2 regions of the Pontibacillus sp. HN14 genome follow, and region 1 is predicted to be linked to the other one. Evidence: riboswitches for the same ligand, from Rfam matches in the RefSeq annotation. Region 1 holds a riboswitch; the other holds the start of a gene.
What was found. Region 1 has a riboswitch for cobalamin ahead of LQ226_RS04725 (DUF4430 domain-containing protein). Riboswitches for the same ligand answer to the same signal wherever they lie in the genome.
Positions count from the first base shown of each region.

Region 2: it holds a riboswitch for cobalamin, as region 1 does, so the genes downstream of both, LQ226_RS14185 (ribonucleoside-diphosphate reductase subunit alpha) here and LQ226_RS04725 (DUF4430 domain-containing protein) in region 1, are expected to answer to the same signal.

Region 1 covers NZ_JAJOLR010000001.1:917,707-926,070, reverse strand. Annotated here, with positions in the region: gene ccsB (c-type cytochrome biogenesis protein CcsB) at 1-701, shown strand, start outside; gene LQ226_RS04735 (response regulator) at 774-1,490, shown strand; gene LQ226_RS04730 (ATP-binding protein) at 1,490-3,259, shown strand; cobalamin riboswitch at 3,336-3,523, shown strand; gene LQ226_RS04725 (DUF4430 domain-containing protein) at 3,701-4,117, shown strand; gene LQ226_RS04720 (ECF transporter S component) at 4,124-4,654, shown strand; gene sigX (RNA polymerase sigma factor SigX) at 4,838-5,380, shown strand; gene LQ226_RS04710 (hypothetical protein) at 5,367-6,614, shown strand; gene LQ226_RS04705 (inorganic diphosphatase) at 6,643-7,137, opposite strand; gene LQ226_RS04700 (helix-turn-helix transcriptional regulator) at 7,268-7,723, shown strand; gene LQ226_RS04695 (ferredoxin) at 7,765-8,013, opposite strand; gene LQ226_RS04690 (YpbB family protein) at 8,222-8,364, shown strand, end outside.
Region 2 covers NZ_JAJOLR010000004.1:154,087-162,450, forward strand. Annotated here, with positions in the region: gene LQ226_RS14170 (hypothetical protein) at 1-581, shown strand, start outside; gene LQ226_RS14175 (methyl-accepting chemotaxis protein) at 745-2,478, shown strand; gene LQ226_RS14180 (cell division protein FtsK) at 2,530-2,811, opposite strand; cobalamin riboswitch at 3,019-3,200, shown strand; gene LQ226_RS14185 (ribonucleoside-diphosphate reductase subunit alpha) at 3,347-5,581, shown strand; gene LQ226_RS14190 (ribonucleotide-diphosphate reductase subunit beta) at 5,594-6,637, shown strand; gene LQ226_RS14195 (nucleotidyltransferase domain-containing protein) at 6,745-7,509, shown strand; gene LQ226_RS14200 (MerR family transcriptional regulator) at 7,599-8,364, shown strand, end outside.

The DNA.
Region 1 (8,364 bases):
ATCAAACCGAAAAGACGAAGAAAACGTCATGGTTAGAATTTATTATTTACACGATCTTTGCCGTAATTGGATTTATTGTGATAACAAGTGGATTCAGATTAGCTGGTTATGAAGCTGCATTTGATGTTCCTCCTAAAGAAGGAATGACTGAAGTAAGCACAGTAGAATATACACTCCCTCCGATTGTAGGTCCTAAAGATGGTACCTTACAAAATAACGGAGGAAGCGGACCTTTATTTGAAGCTCCTTCTTGGATGAAAGGAGAGAAGGCTGCAAGAAAGTTAAATACTATGATTTGGTCCCTTCTTGTAGGCTTAGCCTTATATTGGTTAACAAGGCTATTGTTAAGGAAGCGGGTTGCTGCAGCCATTCAGCCTAAATTAACTCGTGTGAAGCCTTCATTAGTCGATGAAGTGTCCTATCGAGCAGTAGCCATTGGATTTCCTGTCTTTACATTAGGTGGACTGATCTTTGCGATGATCTGGGCGCAAATTGCGTGGAACCGTTTCTGGGGATGGGACCCTAAAGAAGTATGGGCTCTTATAACGTGGTTGTTCTATGCAGTATTCTTACATCTACGTTTAGGTGCAGGTTGGCATGGCGAGAAATCTGCATGGTTAGCCGTAATCGGATTTGCCATTATTATGTTTAACCTAATTGCTGTTAACCTGGTGTTAGCAGGTCTACATTCATACGCTTAAATTGACAAAGGCTGCTAATCATTAAGATTTGTAGCCTTTGTTGTAACACAGATTGAGAGGGGAGAACCATTTATGGACCAAGGTGGAAAAATTTTAGTAGTAGATGATGAGGAACGCATCCGTCGATTAATTAGAATGTATTTAGAAAGAGAAGAATATGAAGTGGTCGAGGCTGAAGACGGAGAAGAAGCCTTAGAGATGGCTGATAAAGATGATTTCGATTTGATCCTTCTTGATTTGATGATGCCTGGAAAAGATGGGATTGAAGTGTGTCAAGAAATTCGAGAGAAAAAGGCCACACCCATAATCATGTTAACCGCTAAAGGGGAAGAGTCCAATCGTGTACAAGGGTTTGAGGCTGGAACAGATGATTATATTGTAAAACCGTTTAGTCCAAGAGAAGTTGTACTACGTGTAAAAGCACTGTTAAGACGCTCTTCTTCCACGAAATTTCTTCAAACGGAAACAGGTGCAAGAGACGTGTTGGTTTTCGATCATTTAACCATTGATAATGATGCTCACCGCGTGAAAGCCGACGGGAAAGATGTGAGTTTGACTCCAAAAGAATATGAACTACTCCTATTCCTTGCGCAGGCACCTGATAAAGTATTTGATCGTGAGCAGCTTTTAAAAGAAGTTTGGCAGTATGAGTTTTTTGGTGATTTGAGAACAGTTGATACTCATGTGAAACGCCTTCGTGAGAAACTAAGTAAAGTATCTAAAGATGCCGCTAAAATGATTGTTACTGTATGGGGCGTCGGATACAAATTTGAGGTAGTTGGTGACTAATGTTTTGGAGGAGTGTAGTAGGTAAGCTTTGGTTTACTATACTACTTTTAGTATCTTTTGTTTTATTTATTTTAACGGTACTGTTACTTGAATTTTTTGAAAGTTATCATGTCTATCAAGCAGAACAAGAATTAATGCAAACCGCTGAAAAGGTTGAGGATATTCTTGATGAATATGAAGAGAGACCTTTGGCTTTATCCATTGCTGAGAAAATTATAGACCCTTCAAGCAGAATTGTTGTGGCTTTTGATGATAAGGATCAATGGATTTCACCTACCTATAAAGAGGACGTGCCAGTTGTTCCGATCAAATGGTTATACGAGGATGAATCGTTATCTACTGTATTTGCATCTAATGAGACAGTTATGAAGGAGGACATTATTCCTGGAACTGACACCCACGTTATGATTGTGGGGATCCCTTTATCAAATGAAGGAGCTGGAATATTTGTTTATCAGTCTCTGGCTTTTGTTGAACAGACTACCTCTCAAACGACGAAAATCATTTTCCTTGGAGCAGGGATAGCTATTATTTTAACTACAATCTTTGCTTTCTTCCTATCGACTCGAATTACCTCGCCTCTTATAAAAATGAGAGAAGGGGCATTTGAATTAGCTAGGGGAGAATTTAATACGAAAGTTCCCATTTTAACGCACGATGAGATTGGGGAACTGGCTATGGCATTTAATCGAATGGGAAGGCAATTAAAATTCCATATTAATGCTTTGAACCAAGAGAAGGAGCAATTATCAGGGATTCTTCGATCGATGGCTGATGGGGTCATCACATTGAACCGTAAAGGGCATATGCTTGTTACAAATCCTCCGGCTGATCAATTTATCGATTCTTGGTTTTATGAACATGAAAATGGACTGCCTAATCATGATCTCTTACCTGGCGAGTTACAGGAAATGCTTGAGGAAGTTATTACGAAAGAAAAAGAGATTATGACCGAGCTCGTCGTACAAGGCCGTAGTTTTGTTGTCATCATGACTCCGCTTTATGACAAAACATATGTCCGGGGTGCAGTGGCTGTTATCCGTGACATGACTGAAGAAAGAAGACTCGATAAACTAAGGAAAGACTTTATAGCGAATGTGTCTCATGAGCTCCGTACACCTATATCCATGTTGCAGGGGTATAGTGAAGCCATTGTGGATGATATTGCGGAATCAAAAGAGGACAAGAATGAATTAGCGCAGATCATTTATGATGAATCCTTGCGAATAGGTAGACTCGTGAATGAGCTTTTAGATTTGGCTCGCATGGAAGCTGGTCATATTCAGTTAAACCGTGAGCTAGTTGATCTCCATGACTACATTGAGCGAATTGTGAAAAAGTTTACAGGTCTTGCGAATGATAAGAACATTACCATTCAAGTTCAGGTAGATGAGGACTTGGGACAAGTCTACTTTGATTACGACCGTATTGAGCAGGTGTTAACAAACCTCCTCGATAATGCCATCCGCCATACCGATCATGATAAGTTAGTCTTTGTAGATGTAGAAAAAGAAGAAGAGGACGTGCAATTTTCAATTCGCGACCAGGGGATTGGTATAGCTGAAGAAGATCTACCATTTGTGTTTGAACGTTTTTATAAAGCGGATAAATCGCGTAAAAGAAGCGAAGGCGGAAAAACGGGGACTGGATTAGGCCTAGCGATTGCCAAAAATATTGTGGAGGCTCATAAAGGTTCTATTTCCGTTCACAGTAAACAAGGGGAAGGAACAACCTTCTTGTTTAGACTTCCAAATATCAACGAATCCTGATTAGAATAGATAGGTTCACCTAAATATTAGACTTCCTTTTTCTAGAATACTGTGCTACGATACAAGCAGATGATAATTTCATATTTTTAATTATGGTGCTCTCACTAGAGAGCTGAATAGGGAATCTGGTTAGAATCCAGAACTGTCCTCGCAACTGTACGTGTGGACGAAAGAGAAATGCCACTTTATATGTTAGATGTAAGGGAAGGCTCTCGAGTAGATCGATACACAAGTCAGTAGACCTGCCATAGTTAACGGTTTCAAAGCTTCGAGGATTGAGCGTTTGAGAGACCTTTCTTGTCTATTGTATAAATAACGAGATTTGTCATGCTCAAAGACTCTTCCAATAAAAGGGAGAGTCTTTTTTATTACGTTTTATGGATTAGGTCACTTCGAAGCTAAGGAACCTCTACATACTAATTCAGAGAGGTTGAGGGTAAAGTGAAACAACTGTTACAACTATTTTTGGTGTCCTTTTTTGTACTAGGAGGTCTTGCAGCATGTGGACAATCCACAGAAGGTGGAAGCAATGGAGATGCAGATAACCAGTCCACGCAAGAAGAACAAGAGCAACAAGTAGAAGTTAAAATCACCAAAAATAACGGGGAAGAAGTTATAAGTGAAAAAGAGGTTGAAATTGAAGACGGTATGACGGTTATGGAAGTCATGGAAGCTAATTTTAATTTAGAGGCTGGAAATGACGGCTTTATCACTGCTATTGAAGGAGTTAGCCCTGAAGATGGAGAGAAAAAGGCTTGGTTTTATACTGTAAATGGGGAAGAAGCAATGGTTGGAGCGAAGGATTATAAATTAGAGGCTGGGGATTCTGTGACATTTGATTTTCATAGCTGGGAGTAAGAAACGATGAACTTATACAGGTTAACGCTGCTTTCATTGCTTGCTTCTCTTGCCACTGTAGGTCGATTTTTATTCAGCTTTTATCCGAATGTCCAGCCTGTGACCGCAATCATTATTATATGTGGAATTTGGTTAGGTCCTTCTTATTCCGTTATCCTTGCCATTTTGACTACAATCTTATCGAATATGTTGCTTGGTATGGGAATATGGACGTTGCCTCAAATTGTGAGTTGGTCTCTTATTGGACTTCTCGCGGGTTTACTAGGGAAATATCGTCATAAGATTCCATTGTATGGATTTGCCTTCTTTGCGGGTATGAGTGGGTATTTCTTTGGATTTATAATGGCCGTTACATATGGCCAGATCGGAAACCATTTCTTTGCCTATTGGTTAACGAGTCTCCCTTTTGATACGTATCATGCGGTTGGAAATGTCGTTTTTATGGTCATCTTGTATCCTGTCTTATCCCGTTTGTTTCAATTATACGAAAAGAAAAATTTTAAATCTTTTAGCAGACCCAATCAGACTTTGAACTGATTGGGTTTTTTATGATTATCGAATTGTTTCGGGAAGACTTTCTTAATTTTTGTTTTATTTGGAAAAAACCTTTGGATTGGGATAATATGGTCTATTCAAAACCTAGAAAATAATTTATAGTATGGTACGGGTGTAACGTATTTACATAAATAACGACTATTGTTATGAACGGGAGGTTCGTGAATGGATTCCGTATTTCAAGATCTTTATGAGAAATATCATAAAGATGTGTTTCAATTTATATTTTATATGGTTAAAAACCGGGAACAAGCTGAGGATCTCGTTCAAGAAGTCTATATAAAAGTAATGAATTCCTATGACCGTTTCAATGGGGATAGTAGTGAAAAGACATGGATGTTTTCAATAGCACGCCATGTTACGATTGATTTCTTCAGAAAGCAAAAGAGAAAGAGAAATCGAATTTTAGAATTCTTTGACTGGGGAGAAAAAGGTCATCTTATTGAAGACGGACAACCAATCCCTGAGGAAATTGCTCTTCAAAATGAAGAAATTCAAAAAATGTATCATTGCTTAGAAAAGTGTACAATGGACCAGAAGACGGTGATTATCTTACGATTTATTCAATCCATGTCCATACAGGAGACTGCTGATATATTAGGGATGACGGTTAGCAAAGTAAAGACCACACAACACAGAGGGATGAAGGCGCTACAATCCCTTATGAATGAGGAATATGAGGAGGGGATCCAGCGTGAAACGAAATAACCATCACAACGATGATTCCATTCAAGATCTCCTGAACCGGATGCCGAGTGTAGAAGACCGGCAAAGCAGTGAAGAATTGTACAGAAAGATATCAACGAAGCGGTTTCAGCATGTACAGAAACGATCCAAACGCAAGAAGGCCCTAACAGCTTGGGGAGCAGGAATAGCTTCACTAGCAGCCATTATTCTCTTTTTCGTCGTTGCTTTCCCTTCTATGCAAATGGATAATGCTCAACACGATACGGCTTCATCTAATGAGTCAATGGACGCAAGTGCTGACCAATCGACAAGTGAAGCTCATGAGTATAAAGAGGCAAAGCTTCAAGAAACAGAAGAGAGCCATCAGTCAAGTGATCAGTCAAAATCAGATATGGGTAACGATAGTGAACAAGGATTTGTTGCCACTGACAGTGCGTTAAGCTCTCAGGTCGTGTATAGAGAGGATAATAAGAAATATGCGACTTTGCCTTTTGCGGATGTGCAAGGACAATATATTATTCCTTTTACATTTCAGTCCGTAAATGATACTCAAACCGTTGAGCAGTTATACAATTCTCTTTCCCCTTCTATTCAAGAAGATTGGGGCGTAATGGAGTATCAGTTTTCCTCTGTTTCGTTTAATATTAACCAAAAAGAACGAATAGTGGTGGCGGGTTTTCCTGAAGATTACGAATTTCCAGGTTCCTCAGCTCAGGAAAACATCTTTTTAAAGTCTTTAAAAGCCATGTTTCGGCCTCTAAACATTCAAACCATTGATCTTCAAACGAATGGTGAACCTGGTGTAGACCTTGGAAATAATTCAGGTCTAAAGCAGATAAAATTGGATGGGATATCTGTATATAAACGGTTTAACTCACCAAATGGGTTGCAGTTGTTTGTGCAGGTACCTATCAATCAAAGTGCGACAGTTGAAGAGGCGTTAAATAAGCTGAAAGTAGATGAACCTAACTTTAATGTGGAAGGAACGATTCCTAAAGAGGTAGAGGTAATGGCAGTAGAAACTACCGGTGATACACTTGAGGTCAACGTTAATGGTGTTGAAGGCTTGGAACAGGCCCGCTACACCTTGTGGATGATTGAATCCATTCTTATGACCGCAAAGGAATTTGGGTACCAAGAGGTCAAGTTTAATGGTTTTCCTTTTGAACGTTTAGGAACATATAACTTCACTAAGTCTCTGCAAGTTCCATTTAGTGTGAATCCCATGCCTGCAAATCAAAGTTACTCTAAATAAAAAAGCTCGCCAAAAGGCGAGCTTTTTTTTATTTATTTTCTTCGTAGCGTGCTAGACAGTCATCAATCAGTTTGTTAGCGGCTTCTACACCTTCATACTCTCCGATTTCAGTTTTCTTACCTTGTAGGTCTTTGTACGTTTGGAAGAAATGAGAAATCTCTGTAAGCTTGTGCTGAGGAAGATCATCTAGTGTATGAATATCTTTAAAGCGAGGATCTTCAGTAGGCACAGCGATCAGTTTCTGATCTTCTTCACCATCATCAATCATGTTTAAGAAACCTAGAATGCGGGATTCAATTACACACCCTGGGAAAGTAGGATTAGTAACGAGAACAAGAGCATCTAGAGGATCACCATCTAATGCTAAAGTGTCATCAATATACCCGTATTCAGCTGGGTAGAACTGTGATGAGAATAGTACTCGATCAAGTTTAAATACACCTTTTTCTTTATCAAATTCATATTTGTTCTGACTTCCTGTTGGAATTTCAATAAACACGTCAATTACTTTATTTTCAGCCATATGAATGCCTCCTTATTCGACAATAGTATGTAAGTTGTTACAGATTTATATTATATCAACATTTAGCTAGGAAGGAAAGGATAGAACGTGTTAAAATAAAGGTATCGACGTATGTTAGGACTGATGATAAATGGACCAACACTCTTTAGTTGAGCAACTTTCACCCAAAGTCAAGCTTGTTCGTGTCGAAAAAGGCTACACACAAGAACGTATGTCTATGATACTCGGTGTATCAAAGAAGACGCTAGTCCAAATTGAAAAAGGACGTATTGAGGCGAGTTGGACAACTTTAGTAGCGATGGTTGCTTTATTCAGAGATAGTGAGGTTATTCAGCATACACTTGGAGATGACCCGCTTGAGGTATTAGAAACGATTGCTCATGATTCAGTAACTAGGTCAAAGCAGCGTACACTCGGAGGGAAAGTATGGTGGACAACTATAGAGGAACACAATAGCTATGTGATACAGCAGAACGTTCTAAGCCAACACTACCGCATTATTGACGAAAGGCACTACCGTTATTTTAGTAGCTTTGATCTTGAGGAAACACGTCAGAAGTTAGCTGAGCTAGGAGAATCCAAATAAAAGATCCCTCCAATAAAGGAAGGGATCTTTTAGGGCAGAAACTATTCGAACTTAAGCGGGTCACCATCAAATGGCTCGTCTTCTACTTTGATGGAGTCTGTTGGGCAACCTTCAAATGCATCTTCCATATCTTCATGAAGGTCCTCCGGAATTTCCGCAGTACCTTTATTGTCGTCTAATATGACAAATGCGATGCCTTCATCATCATAATCATAGATGTCTGGAGCTGCAGCCCCACATGCACCACATGCAATGCACGTTTCTTTGTCAACAATTGTATACTTAGCCATGTCACATACCCTCCTAAAAATTCAAGACCCTGGTATGGATCTTTCTATTACATATATAAGTATCCTTATTTGGAAACATTTTCGCCTCATATCATATTGTAAAGCTACTTTCTTAACATTTCAACAAAAAATCGGCTATTTCACGAGGCAACCTGCGTTTGACTCATCCCTCGACTGAGCGTTTGAATGGGAACTGAAAGGGGATTTCATGTTTACTACTTTATTACTTCACAGCATCCATCAATTAAAAGGGGAAAGAAGTACTTCGGCAATTTTACATATGCTCACTGGGAAGAAATCTTCCCAAACATTTCAGGATGTTTATGCGTATGGCTTATCAACTTTTTTTGG
Region 2 (8,364 bases), on a different contig from region 1:
CGTATGCGTTTTCCATTTGGATTCTGATTTACGTATTGCTCTTATGGTTTATCGTTAAATCGTTTTTTGCTGATGAGGAGTTAGACAGGGTTGTAAAGGGGATCGGTTTATGGTTTCCGATTAGTATGATCTTATCGGGGACATCAGTTGTGGTAGGGACCACGCCATCGGTTTTGTTTATTGCTTTATCCCTTCTGACACTTTGTGTGGTGTATACGATTATCCAGGGGTTAGGTTTATCATCTCCGTTGTACCGGATCCCTTTTTCCATCTATTTAGGGTGGACGTCCATTGCGACAATCGTTTCGGCCTTTGTTGCTATTAAGGGGAATGGGATAGAAGAGATTCTTTCCATTGGGGAGCTAGGCTGGGCTGTTATTATGCTGACGGCCGGGGGGCTTATTGCTCTAGCTTTTCATTTTCTGCAGAAAGATTATCTATTCCCGCTCGTTTTTGTGTGGGGCTACATCGCGATTTATCTGTATCAGGATAGTGCGGTGATTAAGTTTATAACGGGTGGTTTTGCGCTTTTAATTGTCGTTATGTTGGGTTTAGATTGGTTAAAGAAGAAGAGGAAATAGACAATATCAAACCTGTTCTCAATGAGAATGGGTTTTTCTATGCTTCATTAACATATTTACATCATAAAATTTAGTGCTTTACTTCACTTAAGGGTGATCTATACCGATATTACTATTATTGCAAATAGAGATAGTAAAAATAGATTACAGGGGAGAAATTGAGATGAGAAAGTCCATACGAGCTAAGTTGGTAGGGGTCACCTTATTGTTGCTTTGCATTCCGAGTTTGATTATTGGCATAGTAGGATACGTTGATTCCAAAGAAAGCATGAATGAGTTAGGAAAGACGACCTTGAAAAATGGGGTGGAAATGGCCATTCAGACCATGAATGCCCTGCAGGAAGGCGTGGAGTCAGGAGATTTAAGTGAATCAGCAGCCAAAGAGAAAATGAAAGAGTTGCTGATTGGGGAGAAACAAAAGGATGGGGCACGTGCCATTGAAAGTCCGGTTGATCTTGGGGAGAACGGCTACTTTATGGTTTATAGTCCTGAAGGAGACGAGATTGCTCATCCCTCATTAGAAGGAGAGAATGTGTGGGATGCTGAGGATGAAGATGGGAATCTGCTCGTCCAAGAGCAAATCGATGTCGCTCAAAATGGGGGCGGGTTCACGACTTATAGTTGGGAATTCCCTAATAGCGACAAGGTTGGGGATAAGATTACATACAATCAGCTTGAACCTGATTGGGGGTGGGTCGTTGCCGCCTCTACTTATGAGAAAGATTTTAATGAAGCTTCAGATCAATTGCTGTATATTCTTCTCGTTACATTAGGGATTTCTTTACTGATCGGAGGCGTTATCATCGTTCTTCTCTCTGCTCACTTGGCGAAGCCGCTAAAACAATTAACAAGTCAAGTTGAAGAAGTGGCAAAAGGAAATTTAGCTGGAGAAACAATTGTCTTTAACCGCAAAGATGAAATTGGTCAGTTAGGAAATGGGATTAATCAAATGGTCGACAACTTGCGCTCCTTAATTGGAGCTGTTCACCAGTCAGCCGCTACGATTAATGCGACTTCCCAGAACTTGAGTGCTGTGTCAGAAGAGACGAATGCCTCAGGAGAGGAAATCTCTAAAGCGGTCTCTGAAATCTCCGGTGGTGCTGGGCAACAGGCTTCTGATTTGGAGAGCACGCTTCATATGACGAATCAGTTAATGGAGCAAATTCAGACGGTTTACAACCAAAGTGCTTTCATACTCGAAAGTTCTAATGGTGCCCAGGAAGCCAATGGAAAAGGTGTGAAAAGTGTAGAGGTCCTTCAAGAGAAATCAAAACAAACGAATGAACTCATTTCAGGCGTTCAAGTCGTTATGGGAGATCTTACGAATCATGTTAAAGAGATTGAGTCTGTTCTGGGTAGTATTAGCGCTATATCTGAGCAAACCAATCTTCTTGCATTAAATGCATCGATTGAAGCGGCTCGTGCAGGAGAACACGGGAAAGGATTTGCTGTCGTAGCTGAAGAAGTCAGGAAGCTTGCCGAGCAGAGCTCAGAGGCTACTCAGGAAGTACGTGCGACGATTTCTATGATTGTTCAGCAGACACAGCAGGCGAATGAATCAATGGATCAGGCTACTCAAGTAGTGGAGGATCAGAATATGGCCGTAACGAATACAAATGATGCGTTTTACTACATTCAAGAATCTGTCGAGAGCATAACGAAGTCGATTCATGGTGTTTCTAAAGATATGGATGAACTTATTCAATCGAAAGACACGCTCTATAATGCAGTTGAGAGTGTAACAGCCATCACTGAAGAGACAGCTGCTTCAACAGAGCAAGTGAACTCTTCTGTGGATGAACAACAGAAGGCGATTGGTATGGTGGCTTCTTCTGCTACAGAATTGAGCGAAGCGACACAAGCTCTCCAGGAAGAAGTGGATCAATTCCATTTATAAAGTGCCGAAAGCATACAAAAACGCTTAGAACATTCTAAGCGTTTTTCTTTGTCAACTAAGCGTAGGGGTATATTGAACAAGATAAAGGATGATTCCGATCATGCTTAACGTAATGCCAACAAAGAATGGCCAGGGGTTATCATGTTTTCTCCGGTCAAATGTTCGAAATGTAATGATGCTATATAGAAATGCCGCAATAGGGATTGAGATATAAAAGGAGCCAAATGCAAATCCGAGGCCTCCGAAAAACATTGCCAGAATGCCAAGGTGATTTTGCTTTGGAATGCTATTTAAGTATTCTTGTTCCTCCGGAGTAAGATCTTCTTCCATCATAGGTTTTCTGGGCCTATAAAGCACATTCAACGACCTCCCTTACCATCAGTTTTTCCCATTATATGTGAAAGACGGTAGTTTGTAAAAGAATGAAGGCTGTAAATACTACGAATTCCAGAAAACATCAAGACTTGATTTACATTATGAATTATTTTACGATATACACAAGATATATAGAATTTAAATGTCAAAAACACTACATATTGATAAATGAGCGAGTTGCAAGGTGCCTATTCAAGGCTTGAAAGGGAATCTGGTGAGAACCCAGAACTGTCCCCGCAACTGTAAGTGTGGACGAAATGAGAGATTCCACTGTGCTAAGAGCATGGGAAGGTCTCAGAGTAGGAGGATACACGAGTCAGGAGACCTGCCTGCCCTCGCTAAAGTTTCTTTTTCTTCGGGGATTGAGAAGATGAAACGATAGCCTCAGCTGGACGAGTCTTTCTCTGGTTCGTCCTGTTGTCCTGTCGTTTGATCCGCTTCTCTTCCTGAATGGAAGGGGAGCGGATTTTTTATTTAAAGAGGAGGCTATTCAATGAATGATGTTCAAGAAAGTACGGGGGTTCTTGCTGTATTAGAACAAGTTAAGGAGGATTATCCACATCTAGATATAGATCATTTCAGTCAGATGGTGCGTCAGTTGATTCAAGCAAAAGGTTATGATTCCTATCACCAACTCTATAACGAAGTGATCTTAAAAGGATTGGATCAAATGGATGAGGAAGAGCCGGATTGGACATTTGTGTGTGCCCGGATTTATGCTCAATACTTGTATGAACAAGCAGCTCTTCATCGCCATTTTACTAAAGAGGAGGCGTATCCGGATTTTTATTCCCTTATTGAGACGTTACATACAAAGGGGATCTATAGCAATCATCTCGTAACCAAATATTCGCAAGAAGAGATTGAAAAGCTTGGTCGGGAACTTGTTCCGGATCGCGATGCATTTTTCACCTATATTGGATTGAAAACATTGGCAGATAGGTATCTGGCGAAAGACCATCAAGGGCGTTTATATGAACTTCCTCAGGAGCGATTCATGATCATCGCGATGACATTGATGGCAGATGAAAGTACGGATCATCGTCTTGAACTTGTTAAAGAAGCTTATTGGGCGCTGAGTCATTTGTATATGACTGTTGCAACACCGACGCTTGCGAATGCGGGTAAGAGTTACGGGCAGTTGTCGAGTTGCTTTATTGATACGGTGGATGACAGCTTACAGGGGATATTTGATAGCAACACAGACATTGCCAATCTATCGAAAAGCGGAGGTGGGCTTGGCGTTTACCTTGGGAAAATTCGCTCACGAGGAAGTGATATTAAAGGCTTTAAAGGGGTAAGTTCGGGTGTTATTCCTTGGATGAAGCAACTGAATAACACAGCTGTTAGTGTTGATCAGCTTGGACAGCGGCAGGGGGCAATAGCTGTCTATTTGGATATCTGGCACCAGGACATTTTCTCATTTCTTGATGCGAAGTTGAATAACGGAGATGATCGACAGCGAACGCACGATTTGTTTACAGGCGTTACACTGCCTGATTTGTTCATGGAAGCAGTAGAGAAGCGGGAAGACTGGTATTTGTTTGATCCTCATCAGGTGCGAACGGTCATGGGCTTTAGTTTAGAAGACTACTATGACGAGGAAGTAGGCGCTGGTAGCTTTCGAGAGAAGTATGCAGCATGTGTGAATGAGCCCCGTTTGGATAAAAAACAGGTTCCAGCCATTGAGATTATGAAGCGGATGATGGTTTCTCAGCTTGAAACCGGCACACCGTTTATGTTTTACCGTGACGAAGTGAATCGTAAAAATCCGAACAGCCATAAAGGAATGGTATATTGCACGAATCTTTGTACGGAAATAACTCAAAATCAAAGTGCAACTACAGTGAAAGAACATTACACAGAAGAGGGACAGATTGTAACGGTGAAAGATGCTGGGGACTTTGTGGTTTGTAATCTTTCTAGTATCAACCTTGGAAAAGCTGTACCAAATGAGGCGCTAGGGCGTTTAATTCCGATTCAGGTGCGGATGCTTGATAACGTGATCGGGCTCAATAACATCCCTGTTCTGCAGGCCCAGCTTACCAATCAGCGCTATCGTGGAATTGGGCTTGGTACATTCGGTTGGCATCATCTTCTGGCTGTTAAGGGCATTCGTTGGGAATCTGATGAGGCTGTCGAGTACGCAGATTCACTGTATGAACAAATCGCTTTCCTCACGATTCAGGCGAGCAGTGAATTAGCGCGTGAAAAGGGGGCTTATCCTTATTTTGAAGGATCGAAGTGGGAGACAGGAGAGTACTTTACGGATCGTGGATATAACAGTAAAGAGTGGACGGCTCTTAAAGAGGAAGTGGAGAAGAAAGGCGTACGAAATGGCTATTTGATGGCGGTTGCACCGAACTCATCCACCTCCTTAATTGCAGGTAGTACAGCGAGCATTGATCCGATCTTTCAGAAGTTTTATTCGGAAGAAAAGAAAGATTACAAGATTCCTGTAACAGCACCGGACTTAACCCAGGCCACTTACTGGTATTACAAATCAGCTTATGAAATTGATCAGAAATGGAGCATTCGTCAAAATGCGGCCCGTCAGCGTCATATTGATCAATCGATCTCATTTAATCTGTATGTAAAGAATACGGTTCAAGCGAAAGAGCTGTTGGACTTGCACCTCACTGCTTGGCGCGAGAAATGCAAGACGACTTATTATATGCGTTCGACCAGCACGGAAAATCTAGATGACTGTGAAAGTTGTTCTTCATAAGGGGGAGTAGACATGACAAGCGAATTACAAAAAAGGAACTTGTATGATATCTATGCGCCGAACCGATCTACGGCGATTATAAACGGAGAGAGTTCAAACGTATTGAACTGGGATGATGTGCGGTTTAGCTGGGCTTATCCGATGTATAAAAATATGCTTGCGAACTTCTGGATTCCAAATGAGATTAATATGGCAAATGATTTACGGCAGTGGAGCGAACTGAGTGATCAAGAGCAGGATACCTTTAAGAAGATTATTGGACTTTTAGCTTTTCTGGATTCGATTCAGACGGATTATAGCGGGAAGGTAGCGGAATATCTTACGGATTCCAGTTTAACCGCTCTTATGCAGGTGCTTTCCTTCCAGGAGGTGGTTCACAACCAGTCCTATTCCTATGTGTTATCTTCTCTTGTTGATAAACAAGAGCAAGATGCAATCTTTGAATACTGGAAGCATGATGAGGTCTTGCTTGAGCGGAATGCCTTTATTGCAGAAGGATATAAGGACTTTGTAGAACTTGAGTCGGTTGAATCCTTCCTGAAGTCGATTGTATATGATGTGGTGTTAGAAGGGTTGTTCTTCTATGCAGGGTTTGCTTTCTTTTATAACCTGGCCCGTAATCAAAAGATGGTATCAACGAGTACAATGATCAATTACATTAACCGGGATGAACAGATCCATGTGAACTTGTTTGAGCATATCTTTAAGGAAGTACTTGCTGAGAATCCTGAATATAAGACCGATGAGTTCATGCAGTTTGTTACCGATACGTTTAAGGAAGCAGCCGAGCTTGAGATAAAATGGGGACGTTATATTATAGGTAATCATTTCGAAGGGTTATCGATCCAAGATGTGGAAGATTATATTAAATTTATGGCGAACAAACGATGCAAAGAACTTGGCGCTTTGAAACCATTTGAAGGTTACACTAAGAACCCTCTTAAATGGATTAAAGCCTATCAGGACGTCAATAGCGGGAAATCAGACTTCTTTGAACAGAAATCGCGCCAATACACCAAAGTTCATTATCAGGACAACGGATTTGACGATCTCTAACGTGGTACACTAGAACCACCAAAACTTTTCGTGCCAGACACCCTTTAGCGTGCTAAAGGGTGTCTGGCACGTAGCAGTGCTTTATAGTGTGAAAGGGGTGGAGTGGGATGATTGGTGAACAGTTGAGGGCGATTGAGGAGGAGTATGAGGTGAAGGTGCTGTATGCGTGCGAGGCAGGCAGCAGGGCCTATGGAATCTCAAGTGAGATGAGCGATTATGACGTTCGGTTTATTTATGTACATAAAGAAGATTGGTATCTATCGATAGATGAGAAGCGTGATGTGATTGAGAAGCCACTATCTGAACAATTAGATTTGAGTGGCTGGGAGCTAAAGAAAGCGCTCAAGTTATTGCGGAAATCGAATCCTTCCATGCTTGAATGGCTCTATTCGGAACAGGTTTATATGGAACAGGAAGGTTTTATGGATCGATTAAGGCGTATTATGCCATCAGCTTTTAATCCACTTTCCGTTCTTCATCACTATCACAAAATGGCGAAACGGAATCATAAAGAGCTTGGTAAAGGGAGTCAGGTTCAAGTTAAACGGTATATCAATGTTTTTCGCCCTTTACTTATGTGTAGATGGGTTCTTTCCTATCATGAATTTCCTCCTCTTCCACTCAGCAAGCTTCTGCAAGACGAAAGCGTACCAGTAGAGATTAAAAGCCAGATGAATGATGTGCTTTCCGAGAAGATGAAAGCTCCGGACGTTTCTTACATGGAACGTATGAAAGATTTGGATCAGTACATCCAAACGGAATTCCACCAAATCGAACAGGAATTGAGTAACATTCAACCCCCTTCTCATTCAGTCACACGTGAGTTAGATGAGCTATTCCGCTTTACGGTACGTCATATTCATACCTCTTAGAAGATTTTGTTGAAAAGTTAAAAGAAACCTCTTTACCTTAACGTAACGTGAACGTTTACGATAGGTTTATAGCCAAAAGGGGGACTAGAATGATGAAAATTAAAGAAGTAGCCACGAAGTTAAACACCACGCAGCGCACAATACGATTTTATGAGGAAAAGGGTCTCATTCAGCCTGATAAGGGTGATAATGATTACCGTTATTATACGGAACAACACCTATGGAAACTCCAAACAATCTTATCTCTAAGAGAAGTGGGCATGTCTACAGCTCAAATCAAGAAGACCCTTATGAGCGAGGAAGAAGTGGGGCGCTATTTGAATATGCAGCGTTCGGCGCTTTATGAAGAGTGGTTAGAGATTAAAGATATGATCGGAACGATTGATCAAATGATTGAGAAGAATGAAGACCAGGAGCTCGTCAAAGAAGATATTTTTGCACTAGCTGATCAGTTAAAAACGCTAAAAGAAAAGCGCAAAGGTTGGCAAGATCAATGGAATTTTGACAGCCAGGCACGGGGATATGATGAGAGTTTAAAGATGAATGGATATCGGTTCAACGTTCATGAAAATTATGAGGATGCGCTGGCTAAAGCGATTGAATCTATCCGGCCGTTAAAAGGTGAAAAAGGCGTGGATATTGGAACGGGTACAGGGAATCTTGGTTCTAAGTGTCTACCTCTTGGGGCCCACGTCATAGGAGTGGACCAGTCTGAGGAAATGTTGAAGGTGTGTAAGGAGAAACATCCAGACATCGATGTTCGGAACGGCCATTTTCTAGCGCTGCCTGTCATGGATGGGGAGGCAGATTTTATTACGACGAGCTATGCTCTGCACCATGTGACAGAACAAGAGA